Mucilaginibacter paludis DSM 18603: one gene and its partner. The protein of the gene in region 1 interacts with the protein of each later gene in a pairwise test. Links are inferred from orthologs where the notes say so. Each region holds a gene or a part of one and is shown on either strand. Other genes may lie near its edges.

The links.
Region 2: the proteins of recJ (region 1) and topB interact in binary tests that used the Escherichia coli proteins (3 or more experiments, as listed by UniProt). The link is inferred for Mucilaginibacter paludis DSM 18603 from one-to-one orthologs.

What each region holds. Positions count from the first base shown.
Region 1 is NZ_CM001403.1:1,514,788-1,522,043, forward strand. The notes cover bases 2,230-5,084. They hold recJ (single-stranded-DNA-specific exonuclease RecJ), read right to left. Parts: upstream 4,589-5,084; coding sequence 2,870-4,588; downstream 2,230-2,869. Other genes in these bases: lptB (LPS export ABC transporter ATP-binding protein), read right to left, coding at 2,230-2,843; MUCPA_RS06385 (MBL fold metallo-hydrolase), read left to right, coding at 4,678-5,084. Outside these bases: MUCPA_RS06360 (Rpn family recombination-promoting nuclease/putative transposase), read left to right, coding at 1-140; MUCPA_RS06370 (GH3 auxin-responsive promoter family protein), read right to left, coding at 558-2,090; more of lptB, read right to left, coding at 2,106-2,229; more of MUCPA_RS06385, read left to right, coding at 5,085-5,448; MUCPA_RS06390 (response regulator), read right to left, coding at 5,445-5,864; MUCPA_RS06395 (antibiotic biosynthesis monooxygenase family protein), read right to left, coding at 5,960-6,283; alpha,alpha-trehalase TreF, read left to right, coding at 6,359-7,256. UniProt on the Escherichia coli protein: Single-stranded-DNA-specific exonuclease.
Region 2 is NZ_CM001403.1:8,360,484-8,367,804, reverse strand. The notes cover bases 2,912-5,831. They hold topB (DNA topoisomerase III), read right to left. Parts: upstream 5,336-5,831; coding sequence 3,488-5,335; downstream 2,912-3,487. Other genes in these bases: MUCPA_RS35330 (NAD(P)-binding protein), read left to right, coding at 5,586-5,831; MUCPA_RS35340 (glycoside hydrolase family 25 protein), read right to left, coding at 2,912-3,457. Also shown: MUCPA_RS35350 (glycoside hydrolase family 2 protein), read left to right, coding at 1-554; MUCPA_RS35345 (cysteine desulfurase family protein), read right to left, coding at 830-1,966; more of MUCPA_RS35340, read right to left, coding at 2,555-2,911; more of MUCPA_RS35330, read left to right, coding at 5,832-7,214; nifJ (pyruvate:ferredoxin (flavodoxin) oxidoreductase), read left to right, coding at 7,242-7,321.

The sequences.
Region 1 (7,256 bases):
AAGGGATGGAAAAAGGCATTGAAAAAGGCATTGAAAAAGGCAAATACGATGTTGCTATTGAAATGAAGAAAGAAGGCATCACAAATTCACAGATAGCCAAATTCACCAAGCTTCCTATTGAGGTGATTGAAAAATTATAATATTTAAGGCTTAGCCTGCAAGGCTTATGCTTGCCAAATGAAGATCCCGCAGTATTAAACAAACGGGTTTTCCAGCAGGTATTCAAGATAGCCGAATTAAGTAATCTGACTGAAGAGGAAAAAGCGATGTACGATTCCAATTTAAAAGCCAAATGGGACTATGAAAACTCGATATCTTTTGCAGAAGAGAGAGGTATAGAAAAAGGCCGTGAAGAAGGGATGGAAAAAGGCATTGAAAAAGGCACTGAAAAAGGCAAATACGATGTTGCCATTGAAATGAAGAAAGAAGCCATCCCCGTTTCACAAATAGCCAAATTCACCAAGCTTTCTATTGAGGTAATTGAGAAATTGTAATATTTAAGGCATTGACAACTCCTTTGAAAGTTGTAAAAGCTTAACCCATAGGCACAATCAACCTCAATAGCTATAGTCTTGCACGTTAACCATCATTTTCAATAACGAGTCAACGTATTCCCGGTTGTTAGCCAGTCGGGGTACTTTATTTTGGCCGCCCAATTTGCCCCTGGCTTTCATCCAGTTAAAAAAGGTATCGGCGGGGGCGCTATGTACCAGGGGGCGGCGAAGGGCCAGATCCTTAAATCGCTTGGCATCGTAGTCGGAGTTTACCTGGCGCAGGGTTTCGTCCAGCAGGTCAACAAAGCGGTCAAATTCCGCGGGTTTTTTTTCAAACTCGATAATCCACTCATGCCCGCCTGCCTTATCATCCGAAAAATAGATCGGTGCGGCGGTATATTCGCGAATAATGGCGCCGGTTTGTCGGCAGGCTTCGCTGAGTGCCTTTTCGGCATTATCGATGATCACCTCCTCGCCAAAAGCATTGATAAAATGTTTGGTACGCCCGGTAACCTGGATGCGGTAGGGCGATAAATTGGTAAAGCGGATGGTGTCGCCTATCTGGTACCTCCACAAACCCGCGTTGGTACTAATGATGAGCGCATAATTTTTACCCAGTTCTACCTGATCTAAAGTCAGGGTTTCAGGCTGATCGTCGTATAGATTTTCTAAGGGCAAAAACTCATAATATATGCCATAATCAAGCATCAGCAGCATGTCTCCGGGCTCTTCCAAATCCTGCAAACCGAAGAAACCTTCGGAAGCGTTGTAGGTTTCCAGGTAATACATGGTATCGTTGGGAATCAACTTTTTAAACTGCTCGCGATAAGGCCCAAAGTTAACCGCGCCGTGAAAATAAAGTTCCAGGTTGGGCCATACCTCCAACAGGTTGCTTTTGCCGGTAATCTCGAGTACGCGTTTAAATAAAACAATGTTCCAGGTGGGTACACCGCTAATACAGGTTACATTTTCGCCTTTGGTTGCCCAGGCAATTTTCTCAATTTTTTCTTCAAAGTTTTCCAGCAGGGCTATTGATATGTCGGGCGTGCGGTAAAACTCGGCCCATAAGGGTAAATTATTGATCAGCACAGCCGATAAATCACCGTAGGATGTTGCGCTGCTTAAATTGCTGATCTGGTGGCTGCCACCTAAAGTAAGCGCCTTCCCCGTAAATATCTTAGCATCGGGGCGGTTATTAAAATACAGGGTAAGCATATCCTTGCCGCCCTTAAAATGGCATTCCTCTAACGATTCCTCGCTTACCGGGATAAACTTACTCCTGTCGTTTGTGGTGCCAGATGATTTGGCAAACCACCTTATTTCTGATGGCCACAAGATATTCTGTTCGCCCTTAATCATGCGCTCAATATAAGGCTTCAGCGTATCATAGGTTTGAATAGGTACGCGCTGCTTAAACTGACTTACATTTTCAATATTACGGTAATGGTACTGTTTGCCCCATTCGGTATTTTCGGCACTGGCTATCAACTGTTCAAACCATTCTGCCTGTACTTCGTTAGGGAATTTTTGAAAAAGTTCTATCTGGTGGATGCGCTTTTTCATGAACCAGGTAAATACCGAATTGATTATCGTCATGGCCGTTTAGCTTGGTCAGGCAAAGGTTTTTCTTTTCAATACAAAGTTGGCACCCAGGTAAACTTTCCTTACCATCTCGTTGGCTGCCAAAACTTCGGGCACGCCCGATTCCAGTATCTTACCCTCAAAAAGCAGATAAGCCCTATCGGTAATGGATAGTGTTTCCTGCACGTTGTGGTCGGTTATCAAGATACCAATATTACGGTGGCGTAGTTTAGCAACCATAGCTTGTATCTCTTCCACAGCTATCGGGTCAACCCCGGCAAAAGGCTCATCCAGCAAAATAAACTTAGGTTCGGCAGCCAGGGCACGCGCAATTTCGGTACGGCGGCGCTCACCACCGGATAGCAGGTCGCCACGGTTTTTACGTACCTTATGCAGGCTAAACTCGTCTATCAATTCTTCCAGCTTATCCTTTTGTTTGGCCGGGCTAAGCTTACCCATTTCTAACACGGCCTTAATATTATCTTCAACGGATAACTTACGGAAGACAGAGGCTTCCTGAGCCAGGTAGCCTATACCTTTTTGCGCCCGGCGGTACATGGCATCGCCCGTAATCTCCTCATCTTCTAAAAATATTTTACCTTCGTTGGGCTTAATTAAACCTACAATCATGTAAAACGAGGTTGTTTTACCAGCGCCGTTAGGGCCAAGCAATCCAACTATTTCTCCCTGGGCAACACTAAACGAAACATCGTTAACAACAATCCGTTGTTTATATTTCTTAACTAAATTATCAGCGCGTAAAATCATTACAGTTGTAATCCTCGTTTTATTATTTAATCAACAATCATGGCCTCATAAGTTTTGATGCCTTTGATATTTAATTGAATAGAGCGGCGCTCGCGCCATACATTCTCTTCAATGGTATAACAAATATCAAAAGGTATCCCCTTGCTTATTTTTGGCAGGTATTCGCCCATATTAAAGGCAATGCAATCAAACGATGCAGAATCATTTTGGATAACGGTCATTTTAATATGGTTGGCTCCTACCAGAGTGGCATTGCCGCTAACATACACATTTTTTGTGAGGAAAACCGGCGACATATTTTCGGGCCCGAAGGGCCCAAACTGACTCAATATCCTGAAGAATTTGGCATCAATCTGTTTAAACTTCAGTTCGGCATCTATCCTTATTTCCTGCACCAGCATTTCGTCGGTAATGGTGGCATTAACTACCTCTTCAAACCGCTGGCTAAAAGCTTCCACATTTTCGGGCGCCATGGTGAGGCCTGCTGCATATTTATGGCCGCCGAACTGGATCAGCAAATCGCTGCAGCCACATAAAGCCTCGTATAAATCAAACCCATACACCGAACGCGCCGAACCGGCCACGTGTCCGTTCGACTTGGTTAAAACGATGGTTGGGCGATAATATTTTTCTGTTAAACGGGATGCTACAATACCGATAACCCCCTTGTGCCAATCGGCGTTGAAAACCACTGTTGATTTACGGGCAACCATCACCGGGTCGCTGTCTATCATGCTCAGGGCGGCATCTGTAATGGAGAGATCGTGCTCCTTGCGCTCAATATTTTTGAGGTTGATAATCGATCCTTTCGCCGTTGCCACTTCATCGGTACAAGCTATCAGTAGCTCAACCGCGTGTTTGGCATCATCTATGCGCCCGGCCGCGTTAATACGAGGGCCAATGGTAAACACAATATCCGATACGGTGTAGTTTTCTGTTCTACCGGCGGCCAGCATCAGGGTTTTAACGCCGATGCACGGGTTCGAATTGATTTTGATTAAACCGTAATGAGCCAATACCCTGTTCTCGCCGGTAATATGTACAATATCGCAGGCTATGCTGATGGCAACCAGCTCCAGGTAGCTCATCAGTTGCTCAAACGGAATATTATTCTTTTGGGCATACGCCTGTATCAGCTTAAAGCCTATACCGCAACCGGAAAGTTCTTTGTAAGGATATTCACAATCAAGGCGTTTAGGATCAAGAACGGCGGTAGCATCAGGTATAATTTCTCCTGGCGTATGGTGATCGCAAATAATAAAATCGATACCCAAAGTGTTAGCGTAAGCAATTTTATCCACAGATTTAATACCGCAATCCAGTGCTATAATTAAGCTGATCCCATGTTGGTGCGCAAAATCTATCCCCTGGGTTGATATACCGTATCCCTCCTTGTAACGGTCGGGAATATAATAGTCCAGGTTAGGGTAGTAATTTTTAAAAAAACTATAAACCAAAGCAACCGATGTTGTTCCATCCACATCATAATCGCCATAGATCATTATTTTTTCGCCAGCTGCAAAAGCCTGTTCTATCCGTAAAATAGCCTTTTCCATATCCTTCATCAGGAAGGGATCGTGCAGATGGTTGATATCAGGGCGAAAAAAATACCGGGCCTGTTCCAGGTTGCTGATCTGGCGATGCAATAACAAGGTGCTTAAAACAGGATCGATATTTAACTCGGCGGATAATTTTATTATTTCGGCTTCACCCGGCTTCCTCTTTATCGACCACCTTTTTTGCATATCTTAGCTGTTGAAACAGTAAAGATAGTTATTGAGTTATTAATTGAATACGTTTCGTTTATTAATTACTCACAATCCGTTGTTATACAATGCAAATTTTTCCATTACAAGAAGGTTCCTACTCCGTTGATGCTTCCAAAAAGTTCATTCCATTTGATCCCAACTTTCACAAATCGTCCGAGCGGCCAGGCTCTTTGTTTATCCATGTACAACCTTTTTTGGTTAAAACGGAGAGCGATTTAATTTTATTTGATGCCGGTTTAGGGTTTAAAAATAACCAGGACGAATTGATACTGCACCAAAACATTCGCAATGCCGGTTTTGAGCCTGAGGAAGTAAGCCTGGTACTGATGTCGCACCTGCATTATGACCATACCGGCGGATTGGTTATTGAACGTAATGGTAAACTGGAGCCCTCTTTTCCAGACGCGGAACATATAGTACAAAGGGGCGAGTGGGAAACCGCTTTCTCTGGAAAATCATCTTCGTACCGCTTACCGATTTTTGAAACCTTACAACGTTCGGCCAATTTTACTTTGCTGGAAGGCGACGGCGAATTTAAACAGGGAATTACGTACCAACTATCGGGGGGGCATTGCCAGTTTCACCAGGTATTTTTATTGTCAGAAAATAACGAGAAGATATTTTTTGGTGGTGATGAATTGCCCGAACCCGAGCAACTACTCCGGAAATTTGTTGCTAAATATGATTACGATGGACGCAAGGCGATGAACCTGCGTGAAGAATATGGCAAAAAAGCAGCAGACGAAGGTTGGACATGCCTGTTTTACCACTCCAAAACTAACACGGTTGCCCAGGTTAAATATGAGAATGAAAGTTTCAGCATTATACCGGCTTAACCAACATTGGTTAGGCTAAGCACCTCTTTTATTTTATCTACACTCAAGGGTTTTGATATAAAATCCTTAACCAGCGAATATGATTTTGCTTTGTTAATATCATTATTAAACACGGATGATGATATGATAAATATCTTGCTCTTACCCATGGGGTCAATATTAAGCCGTTGATATTCGTCCAAAAACTCCCAGCCGTTCATAATGGGCATATTAATATCCAGTAAAATGTAATCCGGCAATTCGTCCGGATTTCTTTGTTGTATCTCTACCAACTGGTCAATGGCGAACTTTCCATTCAGACAAGTGCTGATCTCCGTGTTAAGCAAAGTTTTCTTAATCAACTTAACTGATATGAAGTTATTAATCTCATCATCGTCAACGAGCAGGATACTTACAGCTTTAGTATTTATCGTCATGGTGTGGTATACGTCATCCTTATTTAAAAGGTTTTACCTAAGTTACTATTTTTCATTAAATTTCATGCTCAACCATACATTAAAAGTAGTCGAAGTCAGAATTCGTAATCGCGTTCAATCCGGCAAATTCTTACTTTGTAATTAATGTACCACTCTTCCCTACCCAGTTTTTGAGCAAGCAAATGTTGTGTATTAGCCTTCCAGTTTCTTATCGCATCTAAAGACGACCAATAGGACACCGTGATGCCAACATCATTCCGGGCAGACTCTACACCCAAAAAACCATCTTGCTGCCTAACCAGTTTATCCATTTCAGCGGCCATCTCATCGTAACCATCAGCAACATGATTTTTCACTGATGAAAATATCACAGCGTAATAAGGGGGTTCGGGTGTGTGAGCTAATAAGGATTGTTGCATTTCTTGAAAAACAGCGAATCGGAAACAAATTAAACCCCTGCAAGTTTATTATATACATTTACCAACTTACGGGGCATGATCAAAAAAATTATTTATTCAGTGTTGTTATTAACAACAGTTAATAGTTACGCCCAATATCAATCACCAAGGATGTTGTATCCTGGCTTGTTTGAACAGGTTCAAATATCCAAAATATTTAGCGATAGTAAAACTTTTGTAGACGCTATACCTAAACAAAAGCCCGAAACAATTGAGCAACAGTACTTAAAACATAAGGACGATAAGGCTTTTAATTTAAAATTATTTATTGAACAACATTTTACGCTATATACATCAGGCACCCCGGGTTATAACAGCAATATTTCGGCCGGTGTGCGCAAACATATCGATACCTTGTGGCAGGTATTGAGCCGCGATGCTGATACTGATAACCTATCGTCGCTCATCCCTTTGCCACATCCCTATATTGTTCCGGGCGGCAGATTCAGGGAGGTTTACTACTGGGACTCGTATTTTACTATGCTGGGCTTGCAAGTGGATAAGCAAACCGGCACCATGACCAACATAGTGGATAACTTTGCCTACCTGATTCATCAATTCGGCTTTATTCCCAACGGAAACCGCACCTATTACTTAACCCGTTCGCAACCGCCGTTTTTTTCCATGATGGTTGAACTGCTGGCGCATGACCAAGGTAATTCAGTCATGATCAAATATCAACCAGCTATATTGGCAGAATACCGTTTTTGGATGAAAGGCGCCGACAAGTTAAAGACAGGAACGGCAGTTAACCATTCGGTAAAATTAGCCGACGGCACAGTATTGAACCGATATTGGGACAGCAGCGACCAGCCACGAGAGGAATCGTACGTAGAAGACGTATCATCAGCTAAAGAAACCCAACAAAAGCCGGGCGATTTTTACCGGAACATCCGTGCGGCTGCCGAATCCGGCTGGGATTTTAGCAGCCGCT
Region 2 (7,321 bases), 6.8 Mb from region 1 along the record:
AACCAATGATCTATATTGCCAATTACTGGAACAGCCCTGCTGATAAAACGGTTAAAGTATACAGCAACTGCGATGAGGTAGAGCTTCTGATTAACGGTAAATCAATAGCAAGGCAACACCCTGATCATGATCAGTATTCGGCCAATTTAACGCATGCGCCGTTTACCTTTGATTTAGCCAAATTTGAACCCGGCAAAATACAGGCCATAGGCTATATCAACGGAAAAAAGACAATTGAAAGCACGCGCGAAACTGCGGGTAAACCGGCGGCCATTAAATTGACCTTTGATTACAGCGGAAAAGGAGCAAGTGACAACGATGTGATTTTTGTTTATGCCAGTGTGGTTGATGATAAGGGAACGGTTGTACCGGATGCTAATCCTCAGGTAGATTTTTCTGTAGACGGAGATGCTCAGATTATTGGTCAGCCATCTGTAAAAGCCGAGGCCGGTATAGCTACGGCTTTACTTAAAATAAAAAAATTGGGTAAGGTGCTTACAATCAAAGCTGAGGCAAAGGGGTTAGATGGTTCGGTTGTAAGTTTAGTTCAATAGTGATTTTCCTCTAAATTATTGATAGTGAGTGTGGAACTTTATTTCTGAATCTTAAGAAGCGTCGTCGTCTGATGGTTAGCGTAACAAAGGCTACTACGGTGAGCCTCGGCCAGCTGACAACGACATCCTTTTTTTGTGTGAGAAATTGTGATAGGACAAGCGAAGCAACCGCCGACTATCTGGCGCAGGTAAGCCTTAGTGCGATTGCTTCGTTTCTTTTAATTATGTGATGTTCTTGCTGTTGGTTTGCGACCCAATAGTATCCGTTATGTTACCTAAGCCGCCACAGTTTGGTATATACTTGATAATACCTGGATAACGTAATCAATTTCCTGTAGTGTATTCAATTTACTGAAAGAGAAACGGACAGTATCGTATTGTACAGGGATACCAACAGCTTCCAACACATGTGATGCAGCACCTTTGGAACAGGCGCTGCCGCCCGATACAGATATGCCCGATTGGTCTAAATGGCGCAGCAGGTCAGGATACGCACAACAGTACGGAAAGTTTACGCTCAGTACGGTATACAAACTTTGGTCGTCGTCGGATGAGTTTCCATTAAACTTTATATCCGGAATAACATCAACTAACCGCTTTTTTAAATATCGTTTGATGGATAAGATATAATCGTGGTCGCGTTTGAGGTGCAGGTTAGCAATTTTTAAAGCCGAAGCCAGCCCAACAATACCTGCGATATTCTCCGTTCCGGCCCTTAAACTGTTTTCCTGTCCTCCGCCCTTAATCAGTTGTGTTAATTTGAGTCCTTTCCTGAAATATAAAAAACCAATACCTTTGGGTCCGTGGAATTTATGGGCAGAAGCGGTTAGGAAATGAATTTTGCACTGTTTCAAATTAAAGCGGTAGTGGCCCATAGTCTGAACGGTATCGGTATGAAACAAGGCATCATATTTTTCACAAAGCAAGGCTATCCTTTCAATGTCATTGATATTGCCTATTTCGTTATTGGCATGCATAATAGAAACCAGGCTGCGCGATTTGGTTCTGAGGAGCAACTCTAAACCGGCATAATCCAGGTTTCCCTTCTCATCGTTTTTAACAAAACTGATTTGAATATCACCTTTAACTCTTAAAGCCTCTAACGTGTTTAAAACGGCATGATGTTCCATACTTGTGGTGATGACATGTTTAACAGCGCCAAATTGTACAGCAGAAAGGATGGCAATATTATCTGCTTCAGTTCCTCCTGAGGTGAAAATGATTTCTTCGGGCAATGCGTTAATCTGCTGGGCAATAATTTTTCTGCTTTCTTCAATTGCGCTTTTAACTTCTCTGCCATGATGATGCTGTGAAGAGGGATTACCGAAATGATTTAACAAAAAGGGAGTCATGGCTTCAAAAACTTGTGGTTCAAGCGGGGTGGTGGCGGCGTTATCCAGGTAAATTTTCATTGTTGATAATGTTTTATAAGTTAAACTACATGTATTAACTTATCCGGAAAGCGGCAGCAGCTTGATGACCAGTAAAATATACTGTCAACTTATCTTTCCCCCGCGTATTGATGGGGTAGGAGTTAGCACCTTTTAGCAGCAAGAGCTGTACAGGTTGCTAAGACTTCATCGGGCCATTCCCTCAGTCTTTCTGGATAAGTATATAAAGAACAAGCATTCCATTTGAATGACCATACAAATATATATAAAGTCTATAGATTTTATATATATTTGTGAAAGTATTTTATTTTTTGCTTTTAGAGCTTAAATGGATCGGGATGTAAACACAGAGGGATGTTGCTGCTATTAAGCAGATAGATAATTGATGCTCTTTATACAACAGGCTGTAAGGTAATTAAGTATCAGTTGGAGCGGGGGGAGAACATATAGCCTGAATGAATCCGAACAGTACATGCTTCTCTCAAGTATGCTGCAATGCTTGCTTGCTGTAAAACTGAATCGTATCATGCCTGAGCTCAATGAATTTCAAACTCGTACCATAATTCCCATTAATTAACTAACTCCTGGATAAGCCATCTTGCCATAGCGCTATGGCTTCAATAGCTTTCTAAAAGCTACGCTATCGCCTTTAAAGGTGTCAAAGTCAACCACATGATGAATGCCGTTAACGGTTGCTTTGCTGGTGTGCTGCCAAAATTGCCAGTTGGCGGCCCGGTTAACATCCGTTTCGGGTTTATCATAGTGGGCTATCCATAGTGGATATTCGTCATAATAGCCCTTGAGGTAATCCTGGTAAAAACTCAGGCCCGAATAAATGATAGGTTTAATATAGGTTTTATGCCGTATGGTGGCAAAAAAATCATTTAAGGTAACGCGCATTTGTTCGGGGGCAACTCCGTCAAGCTGTTCTACATCCACTACCAAGGGCAAATCATTTTTTTCGAGTTTAACGGTTTTTAAAAATAGTTTTGCCTGTAGCTTTCCGCTTTTGCCCGGCCTAAAGTAATGGTAAGCACCGCAAATGATACCGGTTTTGGCAGCCTCGCGCCAGTTACGCTGGAAGTACGAGTCAACAAAATTCTCGCCCTCGGTAGCTTTAATAAAAGCGAAGCTAACGTGCAATCCGTTTTCTTCCATCTGCTTCACTTTTTGCCAGTCTATTTTACCCTGCGCGTAAGATACGTCAATACCATGAATGCTGTATTTTTCTGATACGTGTACATTGAAGCTTTTGTAATGCCGGTAGTTAATATCCTCGCCAATATCGTTTATCCAATGCCACAACGAACTAAATCCGTTGGTAATGTAGCGATAGTAAAAAGGAGAGGCCAGTATGAGCACCACCACGGCGGCTATAATTTTCAACTCGGTTATACCATGTTTTTTAACAGGCTTTTTAGCAGGTGCCTTGGGTTTTACTGTTCGCTTAGGCGCAACTGTTTTTTTTACTGGAGGTGTTTTGGCAGCGGGTTTACGGGGCGGGGTTGTCACTTTGCAAAAATACAAAAAACGTTAATCAAATTATTTGGCCAGCACCTTTTCCGTAGGTTTGATCACCAGGCTTTTTCCTGTTTGGAGCAATTCTTTGGTTATGGTACGCGTATAAGCTTTAATCTCTTCCTGGAAATCAGCAACCGATGCGCCGCCGCGAATCTCTTCAAGCCGTTTTTCCCAGTTGCCGGTTAGTTCGGCCTGTGCTATCTGCTGATGCTTTACCACATGGTAAACGGCCAGGCCGGTTTCGGTAGGTACCAGGTTTTTTTTCTCTCTCGAGATGTAGTTCCGTTTCAGCAAAGTTTCAATCATTGCTGCCCGTGTTGCCGGCGTGCCCAGGCCACTGTCTTTCATCGCATAACGCAACTCCTCGTCATCAATTTCTTTACCGGCAGTTTCAAGGGCCTTCAATAAACTGGCTTCATTATATAGCGGCTTGGGTTTGGTTTGTTTTTCAAGCAGGGCTTTATCAATCACAGGCAAGTTTTCGCCTGCCTGTACTTTAGGTAGTGTAGCATTTTCTTCATCCTTCTTCTCATCATCCGTCTCATTGAAAACCGCGCGCCATCCCGCGGTATGGATCACAGTACCGCTCGCCGTAAAAAGCGAGCCCGATTGCACCGTGATCTTGGTAACCTCTTTAATACAGTCCTGACTAAAGGCTTCCAGCATACGCCCTACCACCAGGTCGTAAATGGCCTGTTTATCCGGCATCAGTTGATGAGCGGGCTCTCCGGTTGGTAATATAGCGTGGTGGTCAGTCACTTTTTTGGCGTTAACGCTGCGTTTGTTCAGTTTTGCCGTTGATAGTAGTGTGGCCTGCTTACCAAAGTCGGCGTGGGCCTTAAAATGGTCAATTAGTGCAGGTACACCCGCAAACACATCGTCCCCAATATAGCGGCTACCGGTACGCGGGTAGGTTACTAATTTGCTTTCGTACAGGCCTTGCAGTAGGTTTAAAGTTTGCTCGGCGGTAAATCCTTTACGCTTGTTGGCCTCCTGTTGTAAACTGCTCAGGTCGTGCAGTAGCGGTGGCGGTTCCTTGCGGGGCTTGGCTTCCACATTCAGGATATGGCCGCCCTGGGGGAAACCGGAGCCTACATCTTCAACTAAATCAAGTATAGCTTGCGCTTCTTCCTTTGTTTTAAAGTTTTTTACGGATACCGCTTTAAATACCTGCCCGTCTTTATCAGGTTGAATGGCCACCTGGTAAAAAAGTTCGGGTACAAAGTTTCGGTTCTCCAGGTATCGGGAGCAAATCATCGCCAGGGTAGGGGTTTGTACCCTGCCGAGCGATAACACCGCGCGGGTTCCAGATGAAAGGCTTAGCGCTTGTGTGGCATTCATGCCAACGAGCCAGTCGGACTGTGAGCGGCAATGTGCAGAGTTAAACAGCGTATCATAATCAGTGCCCGGCTTCAGGTTCCTGAAGCCTTCTTTAATCGCTTCATCCGTTTGCGATGATATCCACAGTCGTTTAAAAGGCTTTTTACATTTTAAGTAATAATAAATATAGCGGAAGATCAGCTCGCCCTCGCGCCCGGCATCCGTAGCAACAATAATTTCTGTAGCTTCATCAAACAAGGCTTGTATGGTAGCCAGTTGTTTTTTAACCGAAGGGTCTTCTACAATGCCGTCCTTGGTTTTTACCTTGCGAATGGATAGTTTAAATTTTGCAGGCAGCATAGGCAGGTTTTGTACATTCCAGCCGTAAAAACCGTATTCCTGGGGTGGTGCAAGTTGCAGCAAATGGCCAAAGGCCCAGGTAAAGGTATAGCCCTTACCTTCCATATAACCATCTTTTTTGGTGGTAGCCCCAAACACTTTGGCTATCTCGCGCGCAACAGAAGGCTTCTCGGCAATGATCACTTTCATAAGAGGCCGAAATTAGCCAAAGGAACAGGGCCGTGCAACAATTGTGGAAAGGTAGATGAAATATAGCCTTGGACTTAAGTATAAGCAGCGGATGATAGCATGATCCGGGGCAAAAGAAAAGTGATCTGCATCAACTAATTTTCGTGTTAAGGGTATTGTGATAAAAAACGGGCGCAATATATGATCGCAATCAGTTTTGGTGGTGATAAGGCACATGTACGCAGCCAACCAGAGCTGATAATTTTACCATATGATTAATAAACTTCATGACATAACTAATCCTGCTGATCTCCATGATCATAGCGAGGGGACTGGCCCGGTGAGGAAACAACGCCCGGTATATATTGATATGTTACCGCCCTGCAACCAAAGTTGCCCGACCGGAGAGAATATACAGGCCTGGTTATCCCTTGCTCAGGAAGCTAAATATGAAGCCGCGTGGCGGGTAATTATGGAAAACAATCCGTTACCGGCCGTTTGCGGCAGGGTATGCTACCATACCTGCGAGGATAAGTGTAACAGGGCGCAAATGGATAGCACGGTAAGTATACATGCCGTAGAACGGTTTTTGGGTGATGAAGCCTTGAAGCAGGGTTGGAAAGTTGAACCCGCTGTTGCCGCTACAGGCAAACGTGTTTTAATTGTCGGCGCGGGGCCAAGCGGCCTGGCAGCAGCTTATCATTTGACGATGATGGGGCATTATGCCGAGATTCATGAAGCGGGGCCCTTACCTGGGGGGATGATGCATTTTGGCATCCCCGCATACAGGCTACCCAGAACCGAGCTGGAGCTGGAAGTGGAACGGATAAGGCAGATGGGCGTTTCTATCATCTACAATCACAAGGTTGAGGATATATTGAAAGAAAAAAACGAAGGCAACTTTGATGCTGTATTTGTGGCTATAGGTACCCAGTTATCCCGTAAAATTGACATTCCCGGCAGAGATGCCGGGAAGATACTGGATGCCGTAAGCTTTTTAAAACAAGTAGAAGCGGGGGAGGCACCCAAGCTTGGCCGCCGGGTAGCTATATATGGAGGCGGTAATACCGCCATGGATACTGCGCGCACCGTTAAAAGGCTCGGCGCATCAGAAGCGATGATCATTTACCGCCGCGACCGCGATCATATGCGCGCGCATGATTTTGAAGCACAGGAAGCTTTGGACGAAGGAGTGCAAATCAACTGGTTACGAACCATTAAAGAGATGGATCAGGATGGTTTTGTGGTTGAAGTAATGGAACTGGTTGACGGAAAACCCGTGCCAACCGGCAAGTTTGAAACCCTGGAGGCTGATAATCTGATATTGGCTTTAGGCCAGGATGCCGATACAGGCTTTTTAAAAAACGTTACCGGCATTGCCTTTAAACGCGATGGCAGCGTAGTTGTTGGCCCGGATATGATGACAGGTGGCAAAGGCATATTTGCCGGTGGCGATATGGTGCCGGGTGAGCGTAGCGTTACCATAGCTTTAGGGCACGGCAAAACTGCCGCCCGCAATATCAATGGTTATTTAATGGGCATACCTTATCAGCCTGCGGCCAAACACCCCGTGGTGGGTTTTGAGGGCTTGCACCGCTGGTATAATACCTACGCGCCAAAAACCAAACAGGGTGCCCTGTCATCGGCCACCAGGGTTGATAGTTTTGATGAGGTAATTAACGGATTGACAGAAAAAGAAGCCCGGTTTGAAGCCCAGCGATGCCTGTCGTGCGGAAATTGTTTTGAGTGCGATGGTTGCTTTGGCGCCTGCCCGCAACAGGCCGTTATCAAACTGGGGAAGGGTAAGCGTTATGCTTTCAATTATGATGAATGCACAGGTTGCGCTATCTGTTATGAGCAATGCCCTTGCCATGCCATAGCGCTTGTAGCCGGGAATTAATGATTACCTTTTTAAAAGAAATTTAAGATGAGCAATAATTTGCCAAAAATTGCCACACTGGACGGAAATGAAGCCGTTACTTATGTGGCCTACCGTGTTAACGAAGT